2 regions of the Psychrobacter sp. T6-4 genome follow, and region 1 is predicted to be linked to the other one. Evidence: predicted binding sites of a transcription regulator. Region 1 holds the regulator's gene; the other holds the start of a gene.
What was found. Region 1 encodes PhoB, which activates phosphate uptake and scavenging genes when phosphate is short. Its sites were predicted from a motif close to TGTCATNAANCTGTCATAA; they were not measured.

Region 1 (15,409 bases):
AGATGTTCAATCATCCGATCATAAAACCCGTTAATATTAAGAATAATCATAGGCTTTTCGTGCTGATACAGCTGACGCCAAGTGGCAATCTCCATGATTTCCTCAAGCGTCCCAAGGCCACCTGGTAGAGTAATAAAAGCGTCTGCGTACTCTGCCATAACCGTTTTGCGCGTGTGCATGGTATCAGTCAGGTGCAGGCGCGTAAGCCCTTGATGAGCGATTTCATGCTTGAGCATAAAGGTTGGAATGACGCCGACTGCTTGGGCGCCGCTGTTGATGACCTCATCTGCGACTGCACCCATCAGGCCAATACTCGCGCCGCCGTATACCAATCCCATGCCATTTTTGGCAAGCGCTTGACCCAAATCGCGCGCGGCTTGCTCGTATATCTCGCTGTTACCTAAGCGCGAACCACAATATACGGCGACAAGCGGCATGGTTAACGTTGATTTATCTACGGCTTTTTCGATATGGGTGATATCTTGACTGGTAATTACTTCATAAGTGTCATTATTGATTTTCATTTGCATTACTTTTGCCCTTAGCGTTTTATTTGAATTGTAAGTCTTCAGTTGTCTATTGGAAAACATTCCTATTTATCTTAACATAAGCCAAGTTACTAACCTGTAACCAGCACTTATCAGTACGCACTTACCATACCGACTGCTATTGATAGTCGTACTCTATGTCTTGTTTCAGCTTATGTTTTAATTTTCTCGATTCGCTAACAACCATAATATACTTTTTAGGATGCCGCTATGCTCAATGATGAAGCTCTAAACCAATCAGACGCCAACGATAGCTTTACTGTTGAGAGCAACTTTACTGTTGAGACTTACCTATTGACCATCATGACTGAGCGCAATCAGGCTTTGGCAGCGACCGTTTATCGTCCTAAAGCTGATATCAAAGCGGCGGTAATGATGGCACCTGCCACGGGTATCAAGCGTCAGTTTTATCATAATTTTGCCAGCTATTTGGCAGAGAACGGCTTTGGAGTCATTACCTTCGATAATGAAGGGATTGGTGAATCACTTGCAGGTAATTTGGCAAAATGTGATGCCTCACTCATTAGTTGGGGTCGTCATGATATGCCAGCGGTGCTTGACGCCCTACAAGATGAATTTCCAGATGCAGCTTTCCATTTGATCGGTCATAGTGCAGGCGGTCAGCTGATCGGTCTTATGCCAAACTACGAGGCCATCAGCTCAGTATTCAATGTCGCTTGCTCCTCAGGACAAATCAAAAACATGGATATGCCCTATAAGCTCAAAGCAATGGGTTTTATGGACGCTTTTATTCCGCTGAGTAACTTAGTGCTAGGCTATACGCCAGCCGACAAGATTGGTATGGGTCAGCCGCTACCGCGCGGCGTGGCGCGTCAATGGCGCGAGTGGTGTAATGGTGCCGGCTACATCAAAACCGCACTTGGCAAAACCATTCATAACCATTTTTATAATAAAATCGCTATGCCAGCGCTATGGCTAGGTTTCACTGATGATGAGATTGCCAATAGCGAAAACATCGACGATATGATACGCGTGTTCCCCAACATGTCAGTAGAAAAGCACTATCTAGACCCTAAAGATTTGGGCGTCAGTCACATCGGTCATATGCGCTATTTTAGCAGTAAAACTCATGCCAAAGCGCCGCAACTATGGCAAATGGCGGTCGATTGGTTAAATGAGGGAGAGTAAGCTCTTTACTATATTTTATCTTCTGCATTTTGCTCCTCTACGCGCTTGGTCAAGGCAGAATGCAATGAGGGCTGCATATTGTGGATATTACCTAGCATCCACTTAACATAGCTCATAGGCACGTCTTTTATGAGTTTGCCCTTATGCTTACCAAAGGGCATTTTGCCGACGGGACTTGCGGTATTTGAGATGGTATGCGCCGCCGCAAAGTCAGTCGGCGCAATTTGCAGGCGCTCACAGCACGCTTTGTACAATAGATAACACATACGCGCATCGCCTAGCGCATCATGCGCGGCAATAGTCATAGTGCTCGCGGCATCGACGCCCAATAGTTGTTCAATACATTTGGACTGACCATAGTAGCGCCACTCTGGAAAGGCGGCGCGGGCCAGCCTAACCGTACATATCAGCTTAGCCGAGGGTTTCCCTATCACTCGCCAGTCAAAGCGTACATTGTGACCGATTAAGTACTCTGGCAACTCAAACTGCTCCAAATCGAAGCGCTCACACTCGGCAACATCCTCATCAGTAATGCCATGTACCTTGATGACGATAGGTGAGATAGTGCGGCCACTATTGAAGTATTTCATCCACTCAAAGCCAGTCGCCACATTGATGGTCGCTACTTGAATAGGACGCGGGTCACTACCTTGGTCGGTTTCGGTATCGATAATAAGCGCAGTACTAGGTTCAGTCATAATAGAGATCAATCATCAGGAGTTATTGTAGTTATCGCTACTCGTCAAAGAGCCTTAAACCCTTCATAATACAGCTAAAATTTGTAATAACCGTATTATACCACTCATCAGCTCACAAGAGACAATGATGCCACCAGTTCAGCCGCCGCCTCTGCCTAAGTCCCCTAAGCCCCCTAAGCCCCCTAAGCCAAGCCTGTTTACTCGTTTATTAAGGGTACTGATCAGAGCTATAGTATTGTTTGCACTGTTATTTATCGTTGATAAAGTCCTCCCTACGCTTAAATGGCAGACGCAGGACTTTGTCGTAGCAAAATGGAAGCAGGTCAATCTATTGCAACAACCCTTGCCAGTAGAGAATAGTCTTCCAAATCCACTACCTGGGCAGCATTTGACTGATACGTGGGGTGCGGCGCGTAGTCAAGGGCGCTCTCATGAAGGTATCGATATTTTCGCGGAGCGTGGCACACCGATACACGCTACTACGCAAGGAGTGGTTAGCAAGGTTGGCGAGAATACTTTGGGAGGGCGCGTGGTCGTCGTCGTTGGGCCTGGTGGCGCAGGACATTATTACGCGCATATGGAAGATTACGCAGACATAGAAGTCAACGATTGGGTGGATAGTGGCGACATCATCGGCTATGTGGGCGATAGTGGTAACGCCAAAGGCACGCCGCCTCATGTGCATTACGGCATCTATATCAAGGGTAGCGCGGTGAATCCTTATCCTTTACTTATAAAACCTGAATGATCACGACTTAGGTATCTCATACATTGATCCAATACGATACGTATGGTTAGACAATCCTTTAAGATAGTGAGCGTACATAACTGCTAGCAAAAGTCGCACTAAATGTTGAACCTATGCCTAATTCCGACTCGATTTGTAAGCATGTATTGTATTGATGCAATACATGCTTGACGATAGCCAGCCCCAGTCCCGTGCCTCCTGTAGCACGGCTACGACCACTATCGACACGATAAAAACGCTCTGTTAAACGCGCGATATGCGACGTGGCAATACCGATACCATTATCTGTAACAGAGAACTGACAACCCTGAGAGGTTTTAACCCAGCTAATTTCGATATTGCCGCCTTTTGGCGTATACTTAATGGCATTAATGACTAGGTTCGATAGCGCGCTGTTTAAGTACATCTCTGAACCATACAGCCCGTCATAAGTGTCTATTTGCAAATGAATGGTATGTCCATAGTCCTGATTGTAAGCCTGCGCATCATCGTACACATGCGTGAGCAATTTGGTCATATCGATATAACCAAGCTCATACGTCTCTTCGATTTCGATTTTGGACAACAGTAGCAAATCATTTACGATTCTATTCATACGCGCGGTCTGTTGAGTCATCAGCTCAAGCCCACGTTGCCACTTTGGTGGTATGTCGGATTGGTCTGAGTAGTTCTCTAGGTAGCCCATCAATACGGTCAATGGCGTTCGTAGCTCGTGAGAGACATTGGCTACAAAATCGCGGCGCATTTGCTCTAAATGCTGCAATCGCGTCACATCATAGATCATCAACAGCTTATCCTTATCAAAAGCTGTCATCTCACACTTTAAATAACGCTTGGGATCACGCCATGAGGCCATGTGCACACCATCATTATGGACATCTTTGTGCAGATCGTGATGGGCTGTGACCTCTTGATAATACTCGTGAAACTCAGGCGCCTGAATATAGTCAAAAATGCTTTTGCCCTGATCTTTGTCTTGCAATGATAATAGCTGCGCCGCTGCCAGATTCCACCACGTCAAGCGATCGTCACCGTCTATTAAAACCACGGCATCTTTTAGCGCTTCCCAAGCACGGTTCATCTTTGTCATTACTGTTTTATTATCAAATCGATCAGCTTGCTCAGACGTATTTGGCTTGTGGTGGTCAATCGACATGACTACTCTCATCCTTTCTCGTAGCGAGACTGTGTTTAGTGGTTACGTTTACTGCTTTTTTTCAATCAAACTAGACATGCGATAACCGGTGCCGCGAACCGTTTGAATCAAGGTATCACAGCCATAAGGACGTAGTAATTTACGTAAGCGCCGAATGTGTACATCGACTGTTCGCTCTTCGATATAGACGTTGCCGCCCCAAACCTGATCTAATAGCTGCGAGCGCGTATAAGCGCGCTCTGGACGACTCATAAAAAATGCCAGTAAGCGATATTCTGTCGGACCTATATCGATAAACTGTCCATTAGCACTCACCCGCTGGCTTTGATTATCTAAACTAAGCGCGCCTATTGTTATCGGTGTATTACTACTAAGTGCGCTACTACGGCGTAGCACTGCCTTGATTCTTGAGATCAGCTCACGCGTCGAGAACGGCTTGGTCATATAATCGTCCGCGCCGGCATCGAGACCATGAACCTTGTTATCTTCCTCTCCTTTTGCCGTGAGCATAATGACCGGTATCTCGCGCAGCAACTCATCACTCTTTAGCATGCGACAAAAATCAATACCGCTTTTATCACCGGGCAACATCCAGTCTAGCAAAATCAGCGCTGGCCTATGATCCACCACTTGCTGGTGTGCCTCAAACGCGTCCGCCGCTTGCAAACTCTCAAACCCTGCGCTCTCAAGGGTCATCACTACCATTTCGCGAATCGCAAGCTCATCCTCGACAATCAAAATCTGCTCACTTTGCATATACAAGCCTTGTTATAAAACTTTGAGTAATTAACATATAAAGTCGATGCTTACTGACTACTTATTAAACACTTAAATTGTGACGGTTTGATGACACTTAGCTCTATAACATTAGGTTCTATAATTTATAACATTTAGCGCTATAACACTTCTAATATAAAGTTAAGTGGTCCATCATTAATACTTGCAACCTGCATATTAGCGCCAAACTGACCTGTGGCAACGTTTGCATGCTTAGACTGGGCGTAAGCGACCATCTCAGAAAATAGTGCCTGCGCTTTATCAGGAGCCATTGCGCCGCCAAAGTCGGGACGCCGACCTTTATTGGTTTTTGCCATGAGGGTAAATTGCGATACTAACAATACACCGCCATTCACTTGTTGCACGTTTCGGTCAAGCTTATTGCTCTCATTTTCAAAAATACGGTAGGTTAATATTTTATCGATCATACGCTTGCCATGATCTATCGTATCCTCGTGTCCAAGCCCAATATAAGCTAATACGCCCTGCTCTATAGCGCCAACAGTCTCTGCGCCGACCGTGACACTGGCATTATGAACCCGCTGAATGAGTGCCTTCATTCTGACTCCTTTGTTGAGATTGATACTATAATCAGTCTAATATAAAAAAATACAGCGAGGTTGAAATAGTTTTTTTGCAGCATCAAGCGGCGTAGGCACAGCACGCAAGAAAAAACTATTTCAATCTCGCGCTACAATATGACTTATCTGTTTTATTTGATATCGACTATAGCTTGCACGTTTTAGTAAGAGGGCTAAATAAAACAGTCGTAAACCGATAACTTATGCTCACACAGCATCCGCTTTATCGTGATAAAATACCGCCATTCATGTACTTATACAAACACCGCTCTTATACAAAATACTTTGGTAGCTTTATTATGAATTTATTCGCCACGATCCAACAGTTTGTCCCGCAGCAGCAATTAAGCGAAGTTGCTGGGCGCTTGGCCTCAAGCCGTCACCCTATGGTCAAACGTGCTTTTATCCGCAGCTTCGCTAAAGCTTATCATGTCACCCTTGATGAGTATGAGCGTGATAATTTTAATGCTTATGAGAGCTTTAATGACTTTTTTACCCGCGAGCTCAAAGATGATGCGCGCCCTATCGACGACACTTATAACGGTATCGTGAGTCCTGCTGATGGTGTGATATCGCAGCTCGGTCAAATTAGGGATCAGAAACTATTGCAAGCCAAAGGTCGCGACTATGATATAGGTCAACTGCTCGCCAATAGCGCGGATGGCGAATATTTTGCGGACGGTAGCTTTGCAACCGTTTATCTTGCGCCAAGTAACTATCACCGTGTGCACATGCCTTTTGAGGGTAAGCTGATAGCGACTCGCTATGTGCCGGGTACGTTATTTTCGGTTAATAATACCACGGCGGCTAACATACCTGACCTGTTTGCGCGCAATGAGCGCCTGGTGTGTCTGTTCGATACCGAGTACGGCAAAGCGGCGGTGGTGATGGTCGGTGCGATGATCGTGGCCGGTATCGAAACCGTCGCTACGGGTAAAATCACTCGCACTGATAATATACAAGAAGCCCAGCACGATATGGTTTTGGCAAAAGGTGAGGAGCTTGGGCGTTTTTATTTGGGCTCAACCGCTATCGTGGTACTACCAAAAGGCGCAAAAACAGCTTGGCAAGATACCATGCAGCACAGCTCAACCGTACAAATGGGGCAATTGCTAGGAAAGTCTGAAATATGATACTAGTGAGGCGTGCTACCTAAGTGTAGCTACCTAAGTATATATGCTATTTCTAATGTAGCATGATCCCTCCTAGGCTAGCTCGAATCAGCGATAGACAGTCTTAAAAACCATAAAAAACTGCGTAGCCCTTATATTTAAGGACGACGCAGTTTTTTTTCTTGTGTTTGAGGACTGATATTTGAGACTAGTATTTAAGCATTACTTTTTAAATACTCAAGCATAGTGTCTGCATCTGATACTTCAAACGGATCTATTGGGCAATTGTCGCCAAAATCAGGTTCCTTAAACACTTTTTTGATGGCTTTATTGTCGACAAGCATCGAATAACGCCATGAGCGCATACCAAAGCCCAGATTACTCTTATCAACGAGCATGCCCATTTTGCGAGTGAACTCACCATTACCATCAGGCAGCAAAAAAACGTTTTCGCGGTTTTGCTTGAGACCCCATTGATACATGACGAACGCATCGTTGACAGAAACGCAAACGATTTCATCTACGCCTAACGCCTTAAACTCATCGTAAAGCGCTTCATAACGAGGCAGATGGCTGGTCGAACACGTGGGTGTAAAGGCACCGGGTAGTGAGAACACCACCACTTTTTTATTGGCAAATAGCTCATCTGTGGTTAAATCATACCAAGTAAATGGGTTATCTCCTCCAATAGAGTCATCACGAACACGAGTTTTAAAAGTCACATCAGGGACATGGGTAATCATTGTTTTCTCCGATTTAGGGTATTGTCTTCTTTTTAAAATACTGCGTTGATATGATAATAGCTATAGCCGTCCATAAGCAAATCTTTAAACTTATATTCACTATATAAGCTAACAAAGTAATGGGCTTGTATTTAGACTTTGTTAGCTGCTCTTGCCTTCTCGTAAACTGCGCCCTCCTCCAAATTCAGTCCTACTCACTCATCTAAATCCCTTTAAATCTAAATCTCTTTAAATCTAAGTACCTTTAAACAAATGTATAAATAAGTGCCTTTTTTATTTGGCATCATTTAAAGATTATATCGATCCTAGTATTGCCTTTGGCGCTGGCAACTTTTCAGGCTTGTATAGAAACTCTAGAGCGTGTTGAACTTACTTTTCTAGATAAGGGACATGCCCTAACTTCTGTCAATTTTTAACTCTCTTTTGCTTAAATATTATCAATGTCATCAAATTGTCATATTTGCTTGGCATGATGTGCTTATTGATTCACACATCATGCCAAGCATATTCATCACGTTTTTTTGATAAAAGATAATCACTCATAAACCAGTCATTTTTAGGAGCCGTTATGCGTTACTCATTTTTAGTCGTCGCCCTCGCCAGCGTACTTAGCTTAAGCGCTTGTAGTCAGTCAACGAATGATACGGCTGCCGCTCAGAGCAATAATGCTGCTGGCGCTAGCGAAAACGTATCTATGAGTATCACTGGAGCGGGCGCCTCATTTCCGCAGCCTATCTACGCCAAGTGGTCAGACGCTTATAATCAATCGACGGGTGGTCAAGTCAACTATCAGTCGATTGGCTCGTCGGGCGGTATCAAACAAATCATTGCCAATACGGTCGATTTTGGGGCGTCCGATGCCCCTATGACACCAGAGGAGCTAAATGCAGCTGGTCTAATTCAATTCCCAACAGTGATCGGTGGCGTCGTTCCTGTGGTTAATATTAAAGGCATAGCGCCTGGTCAATTAAAATTAGATGGTGACACTTTAGCCGATATCTATCTGGGCAAAATTAGCAACTGGAATGACCTTGCTATCAAAGCCATGAACCCAGATTTGGCGCTGCCTGATGCAGCAATCACTACTGTGTTTCGCTCGGACGGTTCAGGCACGACCTTTAACTTTACCGATTACTTGGCCAAGGTATCTAGCGACTGGAATAACAATGTTGGCGTGGATAAGACTGTCAAATGGCCAACCTCAGCTACGGGCGCAGGCGGTAAAGGTAACGAAGGCGTCGCCAGCTATGTGACGCGTATGAATAACTCAATCGGCTACGTTGAATATGCCTATGCCAAGCAAAACGGCATGTCACACGTCGCGCTCAAAAATGCCGCGGGTAATGTCGTACAGCCTTCTATCGACACCTTTGCCGCAGCAGGTGACATCGACTGGTCACAACAAGAAGGCTTTTACAAAGTCATTACCAATTCTGAGACCGCACAAGCATGGCCTATCGCCGCGGCGACTTTTATTTTAGTGCACAAGCAACCAAAAGATGCGCAGCAAGTCGCAGGCGTCTTAGCCTTCTTTGACTGGGCGTATAGCCAAGGTGATGAAGATGCGCTAGCGCTTGATTATGTGCCCTTCTCTGATAACGCCGTGACGTTGTTCAAAGCGAAATGGAGCGAGGTTGTCGATAGCGAAGGCCAGCCTGTTTACACCTCAAACCTTTAGACGAACACCTAGTCATCTCTATTGTTAAACTTATTAAAATATTGAGACTGTTATGGCAGATCTAAAATTCCAACTGGCAAAACAAAAACGCTTGGATGCAATTTTTGTCACTGCGACCAAAGCTTTTGCTATCTTGGTGCTATTGTCGCTTGGCGGTATTTTACTCTCATTAATAGTGGGCGCATGGCCTAGTATCAGCGAGTTTGGACTTGGGTTTTATACCAGTAATAATTGGGATACGGTCGGCGATCAGTACGGTGCGCTCGCGCCTATTTATGGCACGCTGGTCACCTCCTTTATCGCTATCTGTATCGCGGTGCCTGTAAGTTTTGGTATTGCTATTTTTTTGACTGAGCTATGCCCTACCTTTTTAAAGAAGCCATTAGGCATTGCCATTGAGCTTCTCGCGGGCATCCCTTCTATCATTTATGGTATGTGGGGTTTGTTTGTCTTCGCGCCTTTCTTTGGCGATCATATTCAGCCTTGGTTTATCGAACATATCGGGCCACTGCCTATCATTGGCAAGCTATTTGCGGGTGCACCGATGGGATTAGGGATGTTTACCGCCTCCTTAGTGCTCGCCATTATGATTATTCCTTTTATCGCGGCGACCATGCGTGATGTGTTCTTAGTCGTGCCTGACTTGCTTAAAGAATCCGCTTACGGTATGGGCGCTACTACGTGGGAGGTCATGTTCAAAATCATTCTACCTTATACCAAAACGGGCGTGGTCGGTGGGGTGATTTTGGGTTTGGGTCGCGCCTTAGGCGAGACAATGGCAGTGACCTTTTTGATCGGTAATGCCTTTAATATCAGTCCTAGTCTATTCACCTCTGGGGTCACGATTACCTCAGCGTTAGCCAACGAGTTCGCCGAAGCATCAAGCGAGTTGCACTTAGCATCCTTGTTACATTTAGGGCTGATTCTGTTTGTTATTACCTTTATCGTGCTCTCGATATCCAAATTAATGCTGATGCGTATTGATCAAAAAGCGGGCACTTGAGTTAAATGCATAAGCGCTACAGCCGATAATGTTTTAGAACAAAGTATCACTATTAAACCCAAAAGGATAAATGCCTTATGACCTCAGTGCCTGTGACTACTAAGCCCGCTGCAAGCTTTGATGCTCGCTATAACCAGCATTTATATAACAAGCGCCGCTTGATTAACAAACTAGGGCTTGGATTTGCGCTATTGGCTATGGGCTTTGGTTTATTTTGGCTCTCGTGGATTTTGCTAACGCTTGTCACCGAGGGTGTTCAAGGTCTGGTCACTATGCCCATATTTACGGCAGATACGCCGCCGCCTATGGGCGCAGGTGGTCTGCGCAACGCTATCGTTGGCTCTATGATGCTCGCCTTTTCAGGACTTGCGATTGGTGCGCCGATAGGTATGATGGCAGGCATTTATCTAGCAGAGTTCTCGCATGGCAGTATGTTAGGTAAAGTGACGCGCTTTTTGAATGATATTTTATTATCAGCGCCCTCAATTGTTATCGGTCTGTTTGTCTATGCGCTGATGGTCAAAGGGCAAAGCTTCTCGGGTTGGGCAGGTGCGGTGGCATTAGCGCTGATTGTGATTCCTGTCGTTGTGCGCACCACTGAAAACATGCTCAATCTCGTACCCAATACCCTGCGCGAAGCGGCGTATGCCCTAGGCACACCGAAATGGAAGCTGGTCAGTACGGTCACGCTAAAAGCGGCTAAAGCGGGTCTGACCACAGGCGTGCTCTTAGCTTTTGCGCGCATCACAGGTGAGACCGCGCCCCTACTATTTACTGCGCTGAACAACCAGTATTTTAGTACTGATATGACAGGACCCATGGCTAACCTGCCTAACACCATTTATCAATTTGCGATGAGTCCGTACGACAATTGGCATGCACTGGCTTGGTCAGCGGCACTACTGATTACGGGTACGGTATTAACCTTAAATATTGTCGCACGCTCAATCGGTGGCAGAGACCATACTCGATAGCGCATAACGTTATGGCGCGTTGAGGCGCATTAAAACCTATAGCAACCTTCATTTGATCAAACAAAAAATAGAGAGGTGACACGATGACTGATGTATTGGAAAGAAAAAAAGTGCAGCAAACAGAGACTATCAGCACACGCAATCTGCTAACGCCGTCGATGACCAAAGGTCAACAGCAGCAGCCAGATAAAGCAAGCTTCACGCAGCAAACGATAGCAGATATGCCTGATAACATGCCAGCGGCCAAAATAGCTATTCGTGATTTAAGCTTTTATTATGGTGAATTTCAAGCATTAAAAAATATCAATATCGACATTCCAGAAAAAAAGGTCACAGCGTTCATTGGCCCCTCAGGCTGCGGCAAATCAACGTTACTACGCACCTTTAATCGTATGTATGACTTATATCCAAATATGCATGCAGAGGGTCAAATTAGTCTTGATGGCAAAAATATCTTAGATAAAGATTTGGACGTTAATCTATTGCGGGCGCGCGTCGGGATGGTGTTTCAAAAACCAACTCCCTTCCCTATGTCCATTTATGATAACGTCGCTTTTGGCGTGCGTCTGTATGAGAAGCTGAGCAAGTCAGAGATGAATGAGCGCGTTGAATGGGCACTAAAAAAGGCGGCGCTATGGACGGAGGTTAAAGACAAGCTCAAAGCCTCAGGATTATCGCTGTCGGGTGGTCAGCAGCAACGGCTTTGTATTGCACGTGGGGTCGCCACCAAGCCTGAAGTCCTGCTATTAGATGAGCCAACCTCCGCGCTCGATCCTATCTCGACAGGGGCTATCGAAGAGCTGATTACTGATTTAAAAAACGACTATACCATCGCTATCGTCACCCATAACATGCAACAAGCGGCGCGTGTTTCAGATTATACTGCCTATATGTATCTAGGTGATATGGTAGAGATGGGTGCGACGGATCAGATATTTACCACTCCTGCGCAAAAAGCGACCGAGGACTATATTACTGGTCGTTATGGTTAAATTAATCGTTACTGCTAGCAAAGCTAGTTTTTGCTCGTACCTCCATTGTCGACAATCTATATGACTCAGAGAGCCATTATGCCAATCACTGAAAAACATCTATCCAAAAGCTTTGATAATGAATTACATGACGTGGTCGATTTGTTTATGCAGATGGGACATCTGGCTGCCGAGCAAGTCACCATAGCTACGCGAGCGTTAATAGAAGCGGATGAGCCAGTAGCGAAAAAAGTCATCGCTGATGATCAGCGCATCAATCAGTTAGAGATTACGATAGATGAGCAAATCCTACTCTTGGTTGCCAAGCGCCAACCAGCAGCCAATGACTTACGTCTGGTCATGGCGCTTAGTAAAGGCGTGGTCGATCTAGAACGGGTGGGCGATGAGGCTAGCAAGATTGCGCGCATGGCGTGTCAATTGATCGAAAACGGCGCTTCACCTAGAGGCTATTTGGAGGTGCAACATCTCTCCAATCAGGTGCGCCTTATGCTACTTGATGCTTTGGGTGCCTTTACACAGATGAATCCTCAGCAAGCGTTTTCGGTATTACAAAGCGATGATGCGGTCAATGAAGAATATCAATCAGCCACTCGCGCCTTGATGACTTATATCATGGAGGACAGCCGTCATGTGTCCAAGGTCATCAATATATTATGGGTACTGCGAGCGCTAGAGCGCGTGGGTGATCATGCGCGCAATATCGCTGAATTAGTGATATTTTGTACCAGCGGCAAAGACGTGCGCCATGCTGATTTTGTACAAGTACAACAGATCGTGCAACAAACTACAACTAAGCTTTGATGCTAGCTGCTAGCCATCTAAGTCCGTCAATAGCACTAAAATAGAGCCAAGCTAATAGCGAAAGTGTTTATGAATAGGATAAGCAAAAAGGATATTTTCCTCCCTCGTGCCGCGTCCGATATTATGAAGATGATATCTATCTTGGTTTATCGATTAATCAGCCAGCCTTGCTCAGTTGCATAATCAATTTGTTTGGATAGCCAGTCGTGAATCATCGGGAAGCTATTTTCAATAAATGCATGAGCATTAGCAACCTGCGAACGACTGACACCAAGCTCAAGCCAAGTTTGGCCCTCAGTATTTAGATTGAGTAAAAACGGCAATAGCCGATCGACCACCTTGAGAAGCTGAGCCTCTTTGCTACTGCCCGTTTCTTGCGCCTCCCACACCTCACTTAAATTGGCGATACCATTGCCAGGCTCGCTTTGCAAACGCGCAATACCAGTACGCTCATCGATGTGCGCCTGACTACGAGTGTCAGCGTACAAAAAAGTATCGCCCGCATCAATCTCGCCCAAATCATGTACCAGTGCCATTTTGAGTAGCTGCTCATGATTAACAGCTAACTCAAACGTCTCTGCAATTGACCAACACGCTATGGCTAAATGCCAAGAGTGCTCAGCTGAGTTTTCGCGGCGCGTCGTACCTGTCACGTAACTGCGGCGGTCGACTCGTTTTAGGGCATCTAATTCTAATAAAAACTCTGTTATCTCATCGACAGTAGAAGTTGAGGCAAGTGTTGGTGTTGCTAATGACATAAGTATTCTCAAGCTTTTAGCGATGAATTTAGGTAAAGCCTCTACTTAATTAAATTGCTAATGGTTTTAAACGCCGGATCTTGACTACTACGGCACAGCTCAAACAAAATAGTCTCAACGGTAGTAATTACTCCACCAGCACGGCGAATACGGCGAATAGCTTGTTTTTTATCATAAGGATAGCGCGAACCGACGGCGTCCCCGATGATGACCGGCTGCATACCGTTATCGAGCAGATCAAGCGCCGTCTGTAGGACGCAAACATGAGCTTCGACGCCAAACAGTAAGACAATACTACGATTTTGCTGCGCAAGATGATGCCAAGAATCATCGTTATCACAAGCACTAAAGGTGACCTTTTCAAAGCCCTTAGCATTACTGCCTTCTAATACTTCTTTAACTTCAGGTAGCGTCTCACCCAGTCCTTTTTTATATTGCTCATTGAGCATGATCGGAATGTTTAATGCTTGTAAGCCTTTAATTAAAGTTACCGTCTTTTTGACGATGTTTTCATGATCATAGATGTGCGGCGTTAGACGCTCTTGTACATCGATAATCATAGCCTGCGTATTTTCGCGAGCGATACGATAAGTGCGATCGGTAATCATAGTGGACATAGTACACTCCTTGTACGGCGGTAGCAGTGCGCGACCAGCCAAGCGGTTTTTGAGCTATTTTAAATAATAATTATGCGTCCTCTTATTTAGTCATATTTTGTTGATAGGGTCAATGATGATAATCGCGATTAACAACTTGTCACTCACGCCTGTATATAAAAAAGCTCAATAAAAAAACCCCTAGCCAGAAGGACTAGGGGTTCTTAATAGACTATTATAACTGACTTAAAAGCTTACACACGCTCAATGATAGTAGAGATACCTTGACCTAGACCGATACACATGGTCGCAAGACCGACTTCGGTATCCATCTGCTCCATTGCGTTGAGTAGTGTAACGGTGATACGCGCACCTGAACAACCTAGCGGATGACCAAGAGCAATCGCACCACCATTGACGTTGATGATGTCTTGCTTATCTAGCAAGTTAAGGTTTTTTATTACTGATAAACCTTGCGCAGCAAAAGCTTCGTTGAGCTCGATAGTCTGCATATCATTGATCTCTAAACCAGCGCGCTTTAGTGCTTTTTGGGTGGCAGGTACAGGGCCATAGCCCATGATCGCCGCGTCACAACCCGCGATTGCCATACTACGGATACGCGCACGTGGCTTGAGACCTAAGTCTTTGGCCTTTTGCGCGCTCATGACGAGCATCGCTGAAGCACCATCAGAGAGTGCTGATGAGGTTGCTGCTGTGACCGTACCCCCTTTAGGATCAAAGGCGGGACGCAGTTTTTGCATTTGCTCTATGGTGGCGTCTGGACGAATCACTTCATCGACCGTGCATAATTGCAAGCGACCTTGCTCATCATGGCCTTCAATACCGATGATTTCATTGTCAAAACGCCCTTCAGTCGTCGCTTCCCAAGCGCGGCGATGCGACTCAAGACCAAAGGCGTCTTGCTGCTCGCGGCTAATGCCATTCATACGACCTAACATCTCAGCAGTCAAACCCATCATGTTTGAGGCTTTTGCATAATGCTTAGAGGCCGCTGGGTTTAGATCGATGCCATGCATCATACCGACGTGACCCATGTGCTCAACGCCGCCAATGATGAAGGTATCACCTTGACCC
Region 2 (15,409 bases), on a different contig from region 1:
TTGTCAAAGCGCTTTATGAGCAGGCCAATATTCACGCGCTTGCAGGACGTTATCTCTCAAGGGAGGCCGATGGCTTTAACCCAGGTCAAGGCTATGTGCGTATCGCCCTAGTTGCCAGCGTTGAGGAGAGTCGTGAAGCCATTCGCCGTATCCGTACAATGCTGACCGATTAACATGACAGACTCTCTTCTCTTTGATCGTAACATGATATTTTGATAACAATGATGTTATTGTGGATTTGTGCGGGGATAGTGCTATAGTAAGACTAAATAGCACTAAAAGGAAGATGTCATGCCTCAGCTTGATTTTACCCAGCCGCCTTTTGATGTGTTAAGCGCTGATGAGCGTCTAAGCGTCAAAAAACATACCCAAGTGCGCTATCTTGCTAAAGATGACTCCTTGGCTGTCGATGATTTACAGTATTTTTTTGTGGTTTTAAAAGGTCAAATTGAGCAGCGCTTGGGTGATGAATTCGTCGCCACTTACCTAGGTAACAACCATACCAAGCATTTAAACAGTAATGACTGGTTTGATAGCCGCCGTACTCCTGAGCGCACCGACAAAAACGGTGAGATGGGTCACTCGCCTGAGTATTACCAGTTTTGTGCGGTAGAGGACTCGTTATTACTTCAAGTTGATGGCAGCGCTATCGACAAGATTGGCGCGCAAAATTATCTGGTGCGTCAGTTGTTATCCGACAAGCTCTCTGAGCGTCTAAAAGCGCTTGAACTTAGACGTAGCAATCAGGCTGCGGGCACTAATAGCTACACCGCCCAGCAAGAGGTACAACAAATCCTTTTGCAACCCGTTACCGATGTCACTTTACTACCCGTCCATATCGTTGCTGCAAGTAGCAGCTTATATCAAGCCACGCGTATCATGATGGACGCCGGTCTCAAGCATGTGCTGGTGCGCTCATCTGAGCACACTAAGATGAGACAAAGCGAGGTATCACACTCGGTAGTACCGCCTAAATCCGATCGTACTTTAGGGCTCTTGAGTGATCATGATATTTGCCGCGCGGTCAGTGATCAAAAAGATCCTGCTACTACCCCCTGTCTAGATTATGCCAGCTTTAATCTGCATACCATCAAAGATAAAAGTGAGATTGGTGATGCGCTATTGATGATGACGCGCTACCGTATCCATCGCCTACCTGTCTTAAATGACAGCGACACGGTTATAGGCGTATTAGCGCAAAGTGATTTGATCGCCTACGTCGGTCAACACTCACAGCTCATTAGTATGGAGATTGAGCATGCGCAGGATATGAGCAGTTTAGATAAAGCGGTGGAGTTGATCGGTCGCTACATCCGCGCGCAGCAGCAAAACGGGGTAAAAGTCAGCGTGGTTAGCCGCATGGTACAGCAGCTCAACGCTCAAGTATTCACAAAGCTGTGGCAGCTAATCGCCCCCAAAGAAGTGATTGAGAACACTTGTGTCATCGTTATGGGTTCAGAGGGCCGCGGTGAGCAGATTATGCGTACCGACCAAGACAATGCACTGATCATTCGTGATGGGTTTACTCATCCTGACTTAGAAAAGTTTGCCGATACCTTTAATCAGCATCTGTCCGTCTTAGGTTATCCCTTATGCGATGGCCATATTATGATGAATAATCCCATATGGCGACAATCTATTAGCGATTTTAAAGCGCAGATTAGCCTGTGGTTCAAAAATACCGATCCTATGCATGGTATTTATTTATCCTCAATACTCGACGGCGAGTACGTCTGCGGCGATAGAGAGCTGTTAGTGCAAATACGCGCCCATCTACAAGTCGCGCACATGCGCGCAGATCCTATGTTCGTCCGTCATTTTGCACGCGCCGCCTTGCAGTTTGGTGATGTTAGTCAATGGTGGCAAAAGTTTGTCCCCTTAATCGGTAAACCGACGCGCCGCGACGTGGATCTCAAAAAGTCAGGTCTATTTCCGCTGGTACACGGTATTCGTGCGTTAGCTCTTGAGCACAATATATTTGAGGTCACCAGTACCAAAGAGCGCCTCAAAGCTTTGGTCAATGCTGGTATGTTCAATAAGGAGCGCGCCGAGACGCTAGGTGAAGCGCTAGAGTTCTTTATGGCGCAGCGCTTGGCAGTTGCGCTTGCAACTGATGACAAATATGCCCGCCAAGTCGATCCAATAACCCTATCAGCGCTAGAACGTGACGCGCTAAAGGAGTGCTTAGCAGTCGTCAAAAGCTTTAAGTACGAGCTTACGCAGCACTATCAGTTAGAAATCGGATAAATGGGAGCCGACTATGAGCTGGCTTAAGCAACTCACTACGTCATGGCACAAAGCCAAGCTACAACGTCCTGAGCTTGAGAGGATGTTTGAGCCGCCGCTATCAGGGCAGTGGGTCGCCATCGACTGCGAGATGACCGGGCTAAATCCGCGTAAACATCACCTGATCTCGGTTGCCGCCATTCATGTCAATGACAATATGATCGATACGGGCAATGGTCTGCATCTGGTCTGTCGCCCGCCTGTTATGCCAGATGCCGATACTATTGTCATTCACGGACTACGCGCCGCTGAGGTCGAAAACGGCATGAGTTATGACGAGATGCTGGCACTGCTCCTGCCCTTTATCGCTAATCGTCCTATTGTAGGATTTTGTCCGCAGATTGATACCGCCTTTTTAAATCCTCTAATAAAAAGTTACATGGGCGTGCCCCTTCCCAATCAGGTGATTGATGTACGTAAGCTATACGCCAGACAAATGGGCAGCTCAGCGGGGGCGGCTCCTGATCAATCCCATCATTTGAGCAACATTATGGCTCACTATGATATTCCCGAATTAGGCGCGCATGATGCTTACAACGACGCCATTATGACGGCTATGGCCTTTGTGCATTTGCGCTAATGATCATTGCTACTCTATTAAAAGCCTGCTGGTACCAAAAGCCTGATTTTATGGACGCAAAGCTAGCGTTGATGGTACGTAAAACCGCTAACTCATGATACTATAGCTGGTTTTTGAGCTTTTAAAGTAGTGTCTGTCATGCCTATCACCCAAACTTCTCGTCGCTTATCTTCTATATCTATTGCTCTAGTTATGCTGGCGCCGATAAGTGCGCAAGCGGTATTGCCAGCGCCTATCTTAGAGGCACTGACAAAGGCGGAACTTGCGCCTGCAGATATCAGTATTATGGTTATACCTATCGGTCAAAAAGATAGCAGTCGATTACCGCCGATAGTACAAGTAGTGACGCTTGACGAGGCTAGCACTGACAAAGCTAGCACTGATAAAGATGGCAGTGTTGAAGCCAGTACTGATAAAAACAGTACTGGCGACGATAGCACGCTTACCTCTACGCAAAAGACATCAACGAAAAATCAGCAACTCATCGCTCAACAAGACATCAACGAGCAAGAGCGTCAACTCAATAGCTATACTGATGACCCTTATACGCATCTAAGTCTTGATCCTTTTGATGATACTATTAGCAATGACAAGCTTATTCACGATACTGATGGAAGTAGCAATGCAGAGACGCCAACCCTACCCGCGCCGTCTTCATCTCCTCATCGTCAGCCGTTACTGACTCATCAAGCAGATATAGCGCGCACGCCTGCTAGCACTATGAAGCTTATTCCTAGCTTTATTGCCCTTGATACTTTGGGCGCTGATTTTGTTTGGCATACTCGGGTATATCATACGGGACTGATTGTCGGTAATCGTCTGCAAGGCGATCTGATTATTCAAGGTAGCGGCGACCCCAAAATGACTCATGAGCGTTTGCGTCAGCTGCTTTATCAGGTAACAAAAGCAGGCATACGTCATGTCGATGGCGATATTATCGTCGATAGTACGATCTTTGCAAATGTCACCAAAGACCCTGCCGCCTTTGATAACGCGCCACTACGACCTTATAATGCTAGCCCTGATGGGTTCTTAATTAACTTTAATACCGTCGGTATTCGCAGCTACCTTGTCGACAATAATAGCGCCAAACTGACCTATAAGCCTACCCTTGCAAACTATCAGCTGCCCTCGTCTATAGGCACACGGCAAGCAGCTTGCGCGCAGGCGAGCAGTAGTCTTGCCCCTAACTGGCAAGCTGATAAGCTGGTACTCAATGCCAGCCTACCAGTTAGCTGCGCTGAGCACATATTTTATGTCGCCTATCCTGACGCCAAAGACTTTGGCGCGCGTGTGGTCGCCTCAAAGTGGCAACAACTGGGTAATACGCTTGACGGTCGAGTGATTGCTCAAGACATGCCTTATCAAGCGATTAGTAGACGCCATAAAAGTTACGCAAACGCGGTATCACCCTTACCTATTGCCAGTTATCCTTCGCTGAATTTGACTCAGCAGATCTACGATATCAACCATTTTTCAAACAACGTGATGACCGAGCAAGTGGCTTTATCACTAGGCGCTTATAGTCATGATGACTCTGAGACAGTAGCGAGTGATAAAAAACCAACCAGCCTATATTACTTTGGCGCGCCAAAGGTGACCGATTATCCGCAGGCCTTGGCGCGCATTGATGACTGGTGGCGCACGCATTTAAGCACGCCGCCGCCGTATCTAACCAATGGTTCAGGTCTATGTAGAGAGTGCACTTTGAGCGCGGCCAATCTAGGTGAGCTATTGAGCTACGCTTATACGCATCCCAGTTTTGATGCTTATGTCAGCTCGCTGGGCGTGGCGGGCGTTAGCGGTACTATATCCTCTCACAGTCAGCGTTTACCTGAGTCAGCAGCCATAGGGCGCGCCTGGATAAAGACAGGTACATTAAATAATGTAACCTCAATGGCAGGCTACGTAAAAGGCCTATCAGGGCAAGACTACGCTGTCGTTGGCATTATTAATACCGAGCAGGCGCTCAATGCTTATACTGCAAGGCCCGTACTTGATGCTTTGCTTGATTGGAGCGCTCAGCGCTAAGTGATGATAATTTTTATTTTATAGCTTAGGGCGTGTTGAACATTCAACCATGGCACTGCTGATCGCTGCTAGTTTATCAAAGATGTGTTCCAGACACGGCGCAAGTCGAAGATAATGTCTAGACCTTAGCTAGACTTGCAACACACTGCTTATATAGAGCTGGGGGGCAATTTTAGCATCAGCCTGAAAGGACAGGACTCTTTTTTGCCGCTCCTTTGATAAAAATAGACGCTTAGAATGACTAAAATTACTATTTTTATCTTGCTTCTAATTTAAGAGCAGCGACTAAAAAATAGTCTCTGTCAGTGCGTGTTTGTGAATTATCAAACACGCCCTAATTTTGCAATAGGTAGCCTCATGACTGATCAACGCCCCAACTTACAAAAGCCTGTGCCACTTGCGTATCAAAACGCTATTAACTCAAGCGCCAACATGACAGAATACGTGGGTTTTTTTGCAGTGGGTTATATTCTTGCCAGTGTCGTATTTATCGTTATGCAAACGCAGCTGGTGATGAACCCGCACTTGGTAACGGTGCTATCGGTTATCGCGGCGGCTTATATTGCAGTGTACAAGTTTATCAAGCATCATAAGCGCGCTTTACAAAGAAGTGAGATGAATCGATTGACTCTAGCTGGCACCGCAACCGTCTGGCTACTGAGTACGCTGTATTTTTTGGGAATATGGTTTGCGCTATTTGACGTCGTCAGCCGCGAAGTATTCACAGAGATGGCTATTGAGAATCCTATGCCTTTAGTCAGCGCAGTTATCATGATTATGCTGCTGACCCTTATTAGCGCCCGTATTAGTATTTTGATATTTAATCGACTGCTGACTCCAAAATGATTTTTTATCATCAAAAAGATTGGCGTATAGTAGTTCTATGAGCTTTAGATAAAGATAGTAAATTTTTGATACCTAGTGGTTACAAGGAAATAGCGGTATGGATATGTTAATGTTCGATGATCTCGAAAAGTTAGGCCGTATTCTCTTAACGACAGTTATGGTGTATGTCTTGATCGTCACAACCACCAAAGTTTCAGGCAAACGCTCAACGTCTCAATTAAACAATTTTGACTGGATAGTGACGGTCATGATCGGCTCGATAGGCGCAAGTACGATTTTACTTGAGTCCATACCCTTTGTTGAGGGCGGCTCTTCTATTATTTTGTTATATGTCCTTCAGTACCTAGTAACCAAATACGCTTCTATCTCGCCACCATTTAGTCAGTTTATTTTGTCTGACCCGCGTATTGTTTTTTATCAAGGACAATTTTTGCCCGAAGCTCTGCGTGCTGAGCGTCTAACTCAGCAAGAGGTAGAATGTGCGATGCGTTCAGAGGGCGCTAATGACTTTGATGAGATCGAAGCGGTAGTGTTTGAATCTGATGCCAAGCTGACTATCCTCAAAAAACCAGACGCTAAAGACAGTAACCGCGTATCCCAAACGCTAAAGCCGTTAATCCGTTAGTTAAATTTTTAAACGAGTATAATTTAGTATGAAAGTACGCATTCTGACTGTAGGTAATAAAATGCCCGATTGGGTACAAACGGGCTTTAACGAGTATCACAAACGTATTCAGCCTATGCTGAGCACTGAGGTAGTCGAGCTTGCTGCCGCGAAACGCACCAAAAACCCCTCTGATGCCAATTTAGCACAGTATCGTGAGGTAGAGGGTCAAGCGATTCTCGCCGCGCATAACACCTCAGGGCGCGAGCAACTTTGGGTACTCGATGTAAAAGGTAAAATGCTCTCAACCCAAGGCTTAGCAGATAAGCTGGCAGACGCAATGCAGCAAGGTGATGATATTGCCCTCGTCATTGGCGGCGCTGACGGCGTGTCGCCTGAGGTACTTGCAAAAGCCGATGTCAAATGGTCACTATCAGCACTAACCATGCCGCACCCTTTGGTTCGAGTAGTGCTCATGGAGCAACTGTATCGTGCGATGAGTATTAATCACAATCACCCTTACCACCGTGGCAACTGATAGTGAGCACATGAGTTAAATTATCTAAAAATATCGCCCCCTCTAGCGATTGAAAAACCTACTTGCGCCCTAATAAATGCAAGATGACTCAATCAAGATTTGCGACACCTCCTAACTATCAAGCGCACGCAGACCGCCAAGCGCGCACGGATATCGCTCCCATTACAGGATCGGTTACATGGGCAGATTCGTCTGCGCGCTTAAGCAACGGCGCAACTTTGCCAGCTTTGTTTATCTCGCATGGCGCGCCAACGCTCGCAACCGAGCAATCAGCGACGACCAATGCACTAGCTCGCATGGGCCACAACCTGCCCAAGCCGCGGGCGATTATCATCATGTCCGCACATTGGCAATCGAGTAAGCTTGAGATTAGTAGCAACCCAAAACCTAAGACTTGGCATGACTTTTCAGGGTTTGATGATGCGCTATATGAGCTAAATTATCCAGCATTAGGTCAACCATCGCTTGCAGAGTCGCTTGCGCAGCAACTAAGCGCACGTGGTATCACATGCCGCGTCAATCCCGTGCGAGTTTGGGATCACGGTGTTTGGGTACCGCTTCATCATTTATACCCAGATGCTGATGTGCCCATCGTGCAGATCTCTTTGCCGCGTCATTATGATAGCGTAGCCTGTTATCAATTAGGCGCGCAGCTAGCAAACCTACGTCATCAGCAAATCCTTGTGATCGGTTCAGGCAACATCACCCATAATCTACAAGCTATGAAATGGCAAGCTGATAGTATTGATGAGACCGCCAAAGACTTTAAGCTATGGCTGCTTAAAAAGCTTAAAACTGATATACCAACGGCGCTAGATTGGCAGCAATATCCTGACTACCGCAATATTCACCCAAGCGACGAGCATTTATTACCGCTATTTTTTGCTTTAGGTGCAGGACAACGTGTCTCTGTGGTTCATCAAAGCATGGCGCATCATAGCTTAGGTATGGATATTTATCGTTTTGATTAAAGCGTGTTTGCGATAACTAATACCAAATAAATCTACTTCTCAAACGCTGGCTTAGTAAACCAGCCAGCACGCTCTATCTCTGCTGCTAGGCTCAGTATCGTTGACTCATCATTCATGCGTCCAATCAGCTGCATACCGATCGGTAGACCCTTTTTGCTCATACCCATTGGTATCGACATCGCTGGCAGGCCTGTGACATTACCCAATATCGTAAAGGCCATTTTGCTCAGCACGGGATGACTGAGTTTTTCTATCATGCCGGAGCTAAAAGTATACTTACCCATATTGATACCTTTGCTTAGAAGCCCTGAGGTGTTCATCAGCATCTCATCGACTCGGCTTGGCGGCAGCACACCATGCTTAACCGCCGTTGTCGGCACTGTGGGCGACAAAATCATATCGTAGGTTTCAAGCAGCAGTCCTGTCTGATACTGACTATTGTGCCAACCGTGCTTGGCATGGACTAAGTCGGCGGCAGATAGCGAACGCCCAAGCATCGCCATATTGTAGGTTTGAGGTTCTAGTTTTTTGATATGTTCAGCGCCAAAGTTACGCTCAACATTATCGATGGTAAAAGCTGTATGCGCGCAAACGACGACTATAAAATCATGCCAAAACTGCTCGATATTGATATTAGGCTCAGCAGGAACGACGCGATGACCCATAGACTCTAGCTGTTTGGCGGTACGCTCAAGTACAGCCAGCACTTCTTTATCCACAGTCGTATTAGCGATAAGCGGCTGCTGATGCAAAGCGATCGTTAACTGCTTAGGCGCGCGCATAGCTGCTTGCAAAAACGACCCCTCAGGCGCAGCAATAACATAAGGCGCACCGATCTCGCGGCCACTAGTCGCATCGAGCATAGCTGCGGTATCACGAACCGTGCGGGTAATGACGTGATCGGCAGCAGCGCCATCCCAGCCTTCGCCAAAATCAGGACCAAATGGATTGCGCCCGCGACTCGGTTTGAGCCCCACTGCCCCGCACCACGCCGCAGGAAACCGTATAGAGCCGCCACCATCGCCTGCGCCTGCCATCGGCACAATGCCACTAGCAACGGCTGCCGCACTACCACCTGATGAGCCGCCAGAGCTGTAGCCTTTTTTGAAGGGATTGTGCGTTGGACCATGTGCTTTGGGCTCTGTGGTGATAATCAGCCCAAACTCAGGCGTATTGGTCTTGCCAAAGGTATTGACTCCTGAGGCTTTCATACGTTTAACGATTTCGCTGTCGTGTTTATTGACGACGTTGATACTACGGCTACCCATAGTAATCGGCTCACCTTCAAAATAAAAAGACAAATTTTTTAATAAAAAAGGCACACCTGTGAACGCGCCATCTGGCAAACCTTGCTGCGCGGCGTTGTAAGCGCGCGCGTCGAATCGATGAATAATGGCATTCATTTGGGGATTGAGTGTATTAGCGCGCGCAATCGCTGACTCTAATAGCTCTTTGGCGCTCACCTCGCCTGATTTGACGAGCTCTGCCAATCCTATCGCATCGTATTGGGTATATTCTTTAAACATGTTGGCATCCTTGCTGAAGTGTAGAATAAAATAGCCATTTATAGTCGTTTATTCAAACAAAAAAAACGAGACTCGTTTGTTATTTTATTTCTTATAACTATACAGTGCTACATAAGCAGCTCACGCTTACCACTTTTGCCCATCGAGCTAACGAGTCCCGCCTCCTCCATAGAGTCAACAATGCGTGCGGCGCGGTTATAGCCGATACTAAACTTACGCTGAATGCTTGAGGCTGAGACTTTGCGCGTCTCCATAATAAAGGCAACCGCGTCATTGTACAGATCATCATCTTCGCCTGAAGCATTAGCGGTGCCGCCGCCGCTTGGACTCGACAATTCAAAGTTGCCCGCCATATTATCGATATAATCTGGTGCGCCGCGCTCGCGCCACGCATCGCAGACACGGTTGACCTCTTCATCACTGACATACGCGCCATGAACGCGATCAGGCTCAATTTGACCTGGCCCCAAGAACAACATATCACCGTTACCGAGCATATCCTCAGCGCCGCCGCTATCGAGTATCGTGCGCGAATCGACTTTTGAGTTGACTCGTAGCGCGGCTCTCACTGGAATATTGGCTTTGATCAGACCTGTAATGACATCGACCGAAGGACGCTGAGTGGCGAGCATAAGGTGAATGCCTGCTGCCCGTGATTTTTGTGCCAAGCGGGTGATTAGCTCTTCAGCTTGCTTACCTACTTGCATGATCATATCAGCAAACTCGTCAGCGACAATGACAATCATCGGCAGGGTCTTAAGCTTAGGCGCTTGGCTAATGCTCACGCTATCGTTCGGTCGCCACAAGGGATCGAGCATTGGCTTACCTGCTTTTTCAGCGGCGCGGACTTTTTTATTAAACTCATCGAGCTTACGTACTTTGAGCAAACTCATCAGCTGATAACGGCGCTCCATCTCAGCCACGCACCACGATAAACTACTCGCCGCCTCGGTCATATCGGTCACCACAGGCGTGAGCAAATGCGGAATATCATTGTAGTTGGCAAGCTCTAACTGCTTGGGATCTATGAGAATGAGACGTAGCTCATCGGGCTTGTATTTAAGTAGTATCGATAGCAGCATAGAATTAACCAGTACCGACTTACCAGAGCCTGTGGTACCCGCAACGAGCATATGCGGCGCGCGTGCAAGGTCTGTGATAATAGCATTGCCACCGATATCTTTGCCCATCGCCATGCTGATTTGCGCTTTGGGGTCTTTGAATTTGTCTGTATTAAGCAGCTCAATAAGGCGTACCATTTCGCGCTTTTTGTTAGGTACTTCGATACCGATATAGGGTTTGCCTGGTATGACTTCGACTACGCGCAGGGACGCCATAGATAACGAGCGCGCCAAATCACGGGAGATACCTGTGACCTTGCTTGCTTTTACGCCAGCCGCCAACTCCACCTCAAAACGCGTCACCACTGGCCCTGGTATCGCATTGACCACCTCGGCCTTTACATTGAACTCTTGTAATTTAATCTCAAGCAGTTCTGATAATTTTTCAAGCTCGGCGACGGTATAGCTTGGTTTGCGATCAGGATCGGGCTTATCTAGGATAGACATCTCAGGAATAGGCGTGAGATTACCACGATACTCAGCCGTTTGCATGGCTCGCGATTTTTGACTAAAAGCGGCATCATCACTGATATCTGGCATTACTGGCGCGTCGGTATCATCTGGCATCATGTCAGTAATATGGTTGCTGCTATCCCCCTCTGGCACAGCGAAGCTAACACTTGGCTCATCTAGCTTAGCGACTATTGGCTCGGCTGCGGCTGGCTCAGCTGCGGCTGGCGTGACGGCTGTTGGTGGTAGCGTCGGGTTAGCAGGAGGCGTATTGGTCGGTGTCATATCAGTGACTGGCGCGCTTGATACGTCTTGAGTGTTAGACTGCGGCTCAATGACGGGTGCGACCGTTTCAGTATGCATTGGCGCACTTACCGTTTCGGTTGAGTCATTATCAAAGGATACTGCATCCCTCTCATTCGCAATAACAGGTGAGCTATCAGGCTTGATATTGAGATTAGTATTGAGCTCATTATTAGGCATAATGTTGAGCCTAGTATCAGGAGTAGTATCATGCTCTGCGATCCAAGCATCAGCCAGCTGGCTTGCGCTAATTTCATCACCGCTTTTGTTATCGGACAATGCATCATCTTGTTGTAGTGCTGGTGGTGTTGGCATTGCTGACGACGTTGATGGTTCTGATGGTGCTGATGACGCTGAAGGCTCTAATGACGCTACGAAATTTGCATCATGAGTAGGAGCAAGCTCTGATACCGTTTCATCAGAGCTTGGGGCGTACTGCTCGCCATATTGCTCACCATAGTTAGCGACAAAAGCATCTGTTGCTAATAGATCATCAACGGTACTGGCATCATTCCAAGCAAAGCTTGGCTCTACCTTGCGTAAAGTCGTGACAGGCTCTTTTAATGACTCATCGTTAGCATAAGAGCTAGCAGTTGCCATTACCGCTTGCGGTTTAGAACCCATAGCCGCCGCTTCTGTTGCCGCTATCGCCATAGACGCTTTTACGCTGTCTTTTAGACCTGACTTCGTCAAAAAGTCCGTCAACACATTACCAAAGCGACCACTGTCCGCTGTGTCATTGTCTTGTTTCTCTGGTAGCTCAAGTGGCAATTGACCTGATTTTTCTTGTTGATCGACGTCTGTTTTTTGAGCGGTCGCAAACTCGTCATCAAGCTCATCGCTATCCTCTTGAGATTCACTATCGTTTTGTTTTGCGCTTTGGGCCTCACTACGTTGAGCCTTATCACTGACTCCAGAGCCAAGCCACCCAAGATCAGTGAGCTTATGGTATACCGTTTGCCAGTGAATGTTGAAGGCAAAAGTCGCGGTAATAATCACAAACAATGTCAAAAACGCCATGCTGCCCCACTGCGTTAACAGTTGCGCTAAACGTGCTTGTAGTTCAAGACCGATGATCCCGCCTGCCACTCCTTTTAGAGCGGTTGCGCTAGGGTTAGCAACTTGCTGAATAATAGCCACTACTTGAGCGAATAAGGCACTAGCACTGAGCAATAAAAACACATAAGCCATCAAGCGCAAAGGCCAAAACGTCGGCTTACTCTCCCACCAAATCAGAATAGACTCATACACCAAAAACGCTAGCAACCACCAAGCGCTAAAGCCAAAAAAACTGTAGAGCAGATCGGATAACCAAGCGCCCATAGCGCCGCCCATATTATTGATCGTATTCATATCACTACTGATATGTGACCAGCTGGGATCATTACCGGTATAAGTCAGCAAAATCACAAACAAATACACGGCCACTATCAATCCAAGGACCGTAAATATGCCTTTTTTTAAATAATCAATAACTGATGCTGATATCACGTAGGATCTGCCTTTATCAATACGATTCATACAAAGGGGTGCCAGATTATGACGAGTGTTCGTCATAATGGCGTCACATATAACTCTAGTAAATAAGCGCTGCTAACCACAAAGCCTATAGCAAAACACAGGATGTCTTATGCTGTATATAACCTCCTATAATAACAAATAGATAGGTAAATTGGCGACTGAGTTATCAACAAATCTGGCTTTAATGCTTTGTTTATGGTTTTATTCTAATGATAATGATGTTTGTTTTAGCAAACTTGCACTTTTAGCTTATCACCCTTATGTTAGTATCACGCCAGCATGTTGACAACACCACAAATAACGATACCGTTCGTCATTTTTAAAGACGACGTTTTTACCTTTTTAATGCTACCTTTGTAGCATAATTTTCATCTCACTTTAATTAATAAAACTTAATACTACCGTAAGGAACCAATATGGCAACTGACAACACTCGCCACGAAAAACTCATTATCTTAGGCTCAGGTCCAGCAGGGTATGCCGCTGCTGTCTATGCGGCGCGCGCTAACCTAAAGCCTGTCGTGGTCACAGGTTTAGAGGTCGGCGGACAGCTTACGACAACGACAGAGGTCGATAACTGGCCAGGCGACCCGTATGATCTGACAGGGCCTGCGCTAATGGAGCGTATGAAATCTCATGCTGAGCGTTTTGGTACTGAGCTGATTTATGATCATATCAACGCGGTGGATTTGAGCGAGCGTCCTTTTAAGCTAACTGGCGACAACGGCAATTTTACGTGTGACGCTCTCATTATCTCAACGGGTGCATCCGCTCAGTATTTAGGATTAGAATCAGAAACCAAATTTAGAGGCCTTGGCGTCTCCGCTTGTGCTACTTGTGATGGATTCTTTTATAAAGATCAAAAAGTCGCGGTTATTGGCGGTGGTAATACCGCAGTTGAAGAAGCGCTATATCTATCCAACATCGCATCCGAGGTGACCTTAGTGCATCGCCGTGACAAGCTGCGCTCTGAGAAAATACTGCAAGACAAGCTGTTTGAAAAAGCCAAAAACGGTAATGTCAAAATCGAGTGGGATCATAAAGTCCGCGAGGTGGTCGGCGATGATATGGGCGTCAACGGTGTGGTCATCGAGTCGATGTTAGATGGTAGCACTAAAGAGCTGGACGTGTTTGGCATGTTCGTTGCTATTGGTCACAAGCCCAATACCGATCTGTTCAAAGGGCAGCTGGACATGAAAGATGGTTATCTTGTGGTCAACAGTGGCCTTAATGGTAATGCAACCCAGACCAGTGTTGAGGGCGTTTTTGCCGCAGGTGATGTCGCAGATCACGTCTATCGTCAAGCGATCACCTCAGCGGGCACTGGCTGTATGGCAGCACTCGATGCTGAAAAGTATCTTGATGCTATCGGTGAAGCGGTTGCCACTGACCACACTTACGCCTCAACTTTGACTGCGGACAAAGAGGCGTAAGTGAGCGCCTCTGCCAACAGTCATTCAAGTCAACAACCTCTGGTTAGTGCCAGCACCATCACGCCTGAGAGGCTAAAAAGTCTTGGGCGTTATAACTTTCCAAGTCCAATAGAGGTCGATCCTGATGGTATAGGTATTATCGCAGTAGGCGGAGACTTGGCAGCAGAGACTCTAATATCCGCTTATGCGCGCGGTCTGTTTCCTTGGTTCAACGAGGATGAGCCGATTGCTTGGTGGTGCCCCCAGCCGCGCTGCGTGATCGCGCCAAAGAGCTATCAGCCCAGTAAGTCGCTACGCAAACAAGCAAACCGCATGCGTTGGCAATTGACCCTCAATCAGGCTTTTGATGAGGTCATTCATGCCTGTAGCTTACCGCGTAGTGATGGCCTGCCCGAGGGCGAACATACTTGGATTCATGAAGAGATGATTGAAGCTTATACCGAGCTTCATGCTCATGGTTTTGCTCATAGTATCGAGGTTTGGGATGAGGTGGGACAGCTAGTAGGCGGCTTATATGGTCTAAAAATAGGCAGTATTTATTTTGGGGAATCCATGTTTCATACTGCCTCTAACGCGTCCAAACTTGCGTTTTGGGGTCTTATGCGTCTATGTGAGCAAAGTGGTGTGGCGCTAGTAGATTGCCAACTGCCAAACGAGCACTTGATGAGTTTGGGCGCGGCCACAGTGCCGCGTACTGAGTTTTTGGCGCAGCTAGATAGCCTTATTGGTGCGCGTTCTGTCCAATGGCAAACCGGTTCGCACAAACCTCTATCTGCTGCCAAGTTAGGTTCTGCGCTACCTTGGAAAGTACAACCATAACCATAGAGAGGCGCAAACGATTACACGTATAGACAAAGCCAGATATCTACCCACACAAGGACGGCTATATGTCATCTGACGACTCGTTTTTATTAATAGGTCAATTGGCACAAACTGCCAATACGACCAAAGATACGGTGCGTCATTACGATGATTTAGGATTACTAAAATCTCGTAAACGTCAAGCAGGATCACGGCTATACACTGAGTTTCATCCTGAATGCGTGGATCGTATCGCACTGATCAAAAGCGCGCAAGCGATTGGCTTTACCTTGACTGAAATTCAAAACAGTCTAAATGACTATTACGATGGTCAGCTTGATTTGGATGAACAACTCGATATCGTCAAACAAAAACTAGCGCAAATCCTTGAACAACAA

Region 2: the regulator PhoB is predicted to act here: its motif matches at 13,047-13,065, upstream of ACTXGE_RS06250 (DNA translocase FtsK).

What each region holds. Positions count from the first base shown of each region.
Region 1 covers NZ_JBQQEZ010000014.1:32,557-47,965, forward strand. Annotated here, with positions in the region: gene ACTXGE_RS10465 (LOG family protein) at 1-530, opposite strand, end outside; gene ACTXGE_RS10470 (alpha/beta hydrolase family protein) at 759-1,697, shown strand; gene ACTXGE_RS10475 (3'-5' exonuclease) at 1,706-2,395, opposite strand; gene ACTXGE_RS10480 (M23 family metallopeptidase) at 2,523-3,143, shown strand; gene phoR (phosphate regulon sensor histidine kinase PhoR) at 3,202-4,299, opposite strand; gene phoB (phosphate regulon transcriptional regulator PhoB) at 4,348-5,055, opposite strand; gene dtd (D-aminoacyl-tRNA deacylase) at 5,196-5,636, opposite strand; gene asd (archaetidylserine decarboxylase) at 5,957-6,790, shown strand; gene ACTXGE_RS10505 (peroxiredoxin) at 6,985-7,512, opposite strand; gene pstS (phosphate ABC transporter substrate-binding protein PstS) at 8,081-9,190, shown strand; gene pstC (phosphate ABC transporter permease subunit PstC) at 9,243-10,193, shown strand; gene pstA (phosphate ABC transporter permease PstA) at 10,271-11,167, shown strand; gene pstB (phosphate ABC transporter ATP-binding protein PstB) at 11,251-12,159, shown strand; gene phoU (phosphate signaling complex protein PhoU) at 12,238-12,960, shown strand; gene ACTXGE_RS10535 (HD domain-containing protein) at 13,107-13,718, opposite strand; gene ACTXGE_RS10540 (isochorismatase family protein) at 13,760-14,335, opposite strand; gene fadA (acetyl-CoA C-acyltransferase FadA) at 14,569-15,409, opposite strand, start outside.
Region 2 covers NZ_JBQQEZ010000007.1:1,134-16,542, reverse strand. Annotated here, with positions in the region: gene dapC (succinyldiaminopimelate transaminase) at 1-173, shown strand, start outside; gene ACTXGE_RS06290 (DUF294 nucleotidyltransferase-like domain-containing protein) at 292-2,247, shown strand; gene ACTXGE_RS06285 (3'-5' exonuclease) at 2,261-2,866, shown strand; gene ACTXGE_RS06280 (D-alanyl-D-alanine carboxypeptidase/D-alanyl-D-alanine-endopeptidase) at 3,005-4,897, shown strand; gene ACTXGE_RS06275 (ABZJ_00895 family protein) at 5,255-5,743, shown strand; gene ACTXGE_RS06270 (DUF421 domain-containing protein) at 5,841-6,368, shown strand; gene rlmH (23S rRNA (pseudouridine(1915)-N(3))-methyltransferase RlmH) at 6,397-6,885, shown strand; gene ACTXGE_RS06260 (DODA-type extradiol aromatic ring-opening family dioxygenase) at 6,969-7,856, shown strand; gene ACTXGE_RS06255 (amidase) at 7,889-9,382, opposite strand; gene ACTXGE_RS06250 (DNA translocase FtsK) at 9,490-12,813, opposite strand; gene trxB (thioredoxin-disulfide reductase) at 13,194-14,210, shown strand; gene aat (leucyl/phenylalanyl-tRNA--protein transferase) at 14,250-15,029, shown strand; gene ACTXGE_RS06235 (MerR family transcriptional regulator) at 15,098-15,409, shown strand, end outside.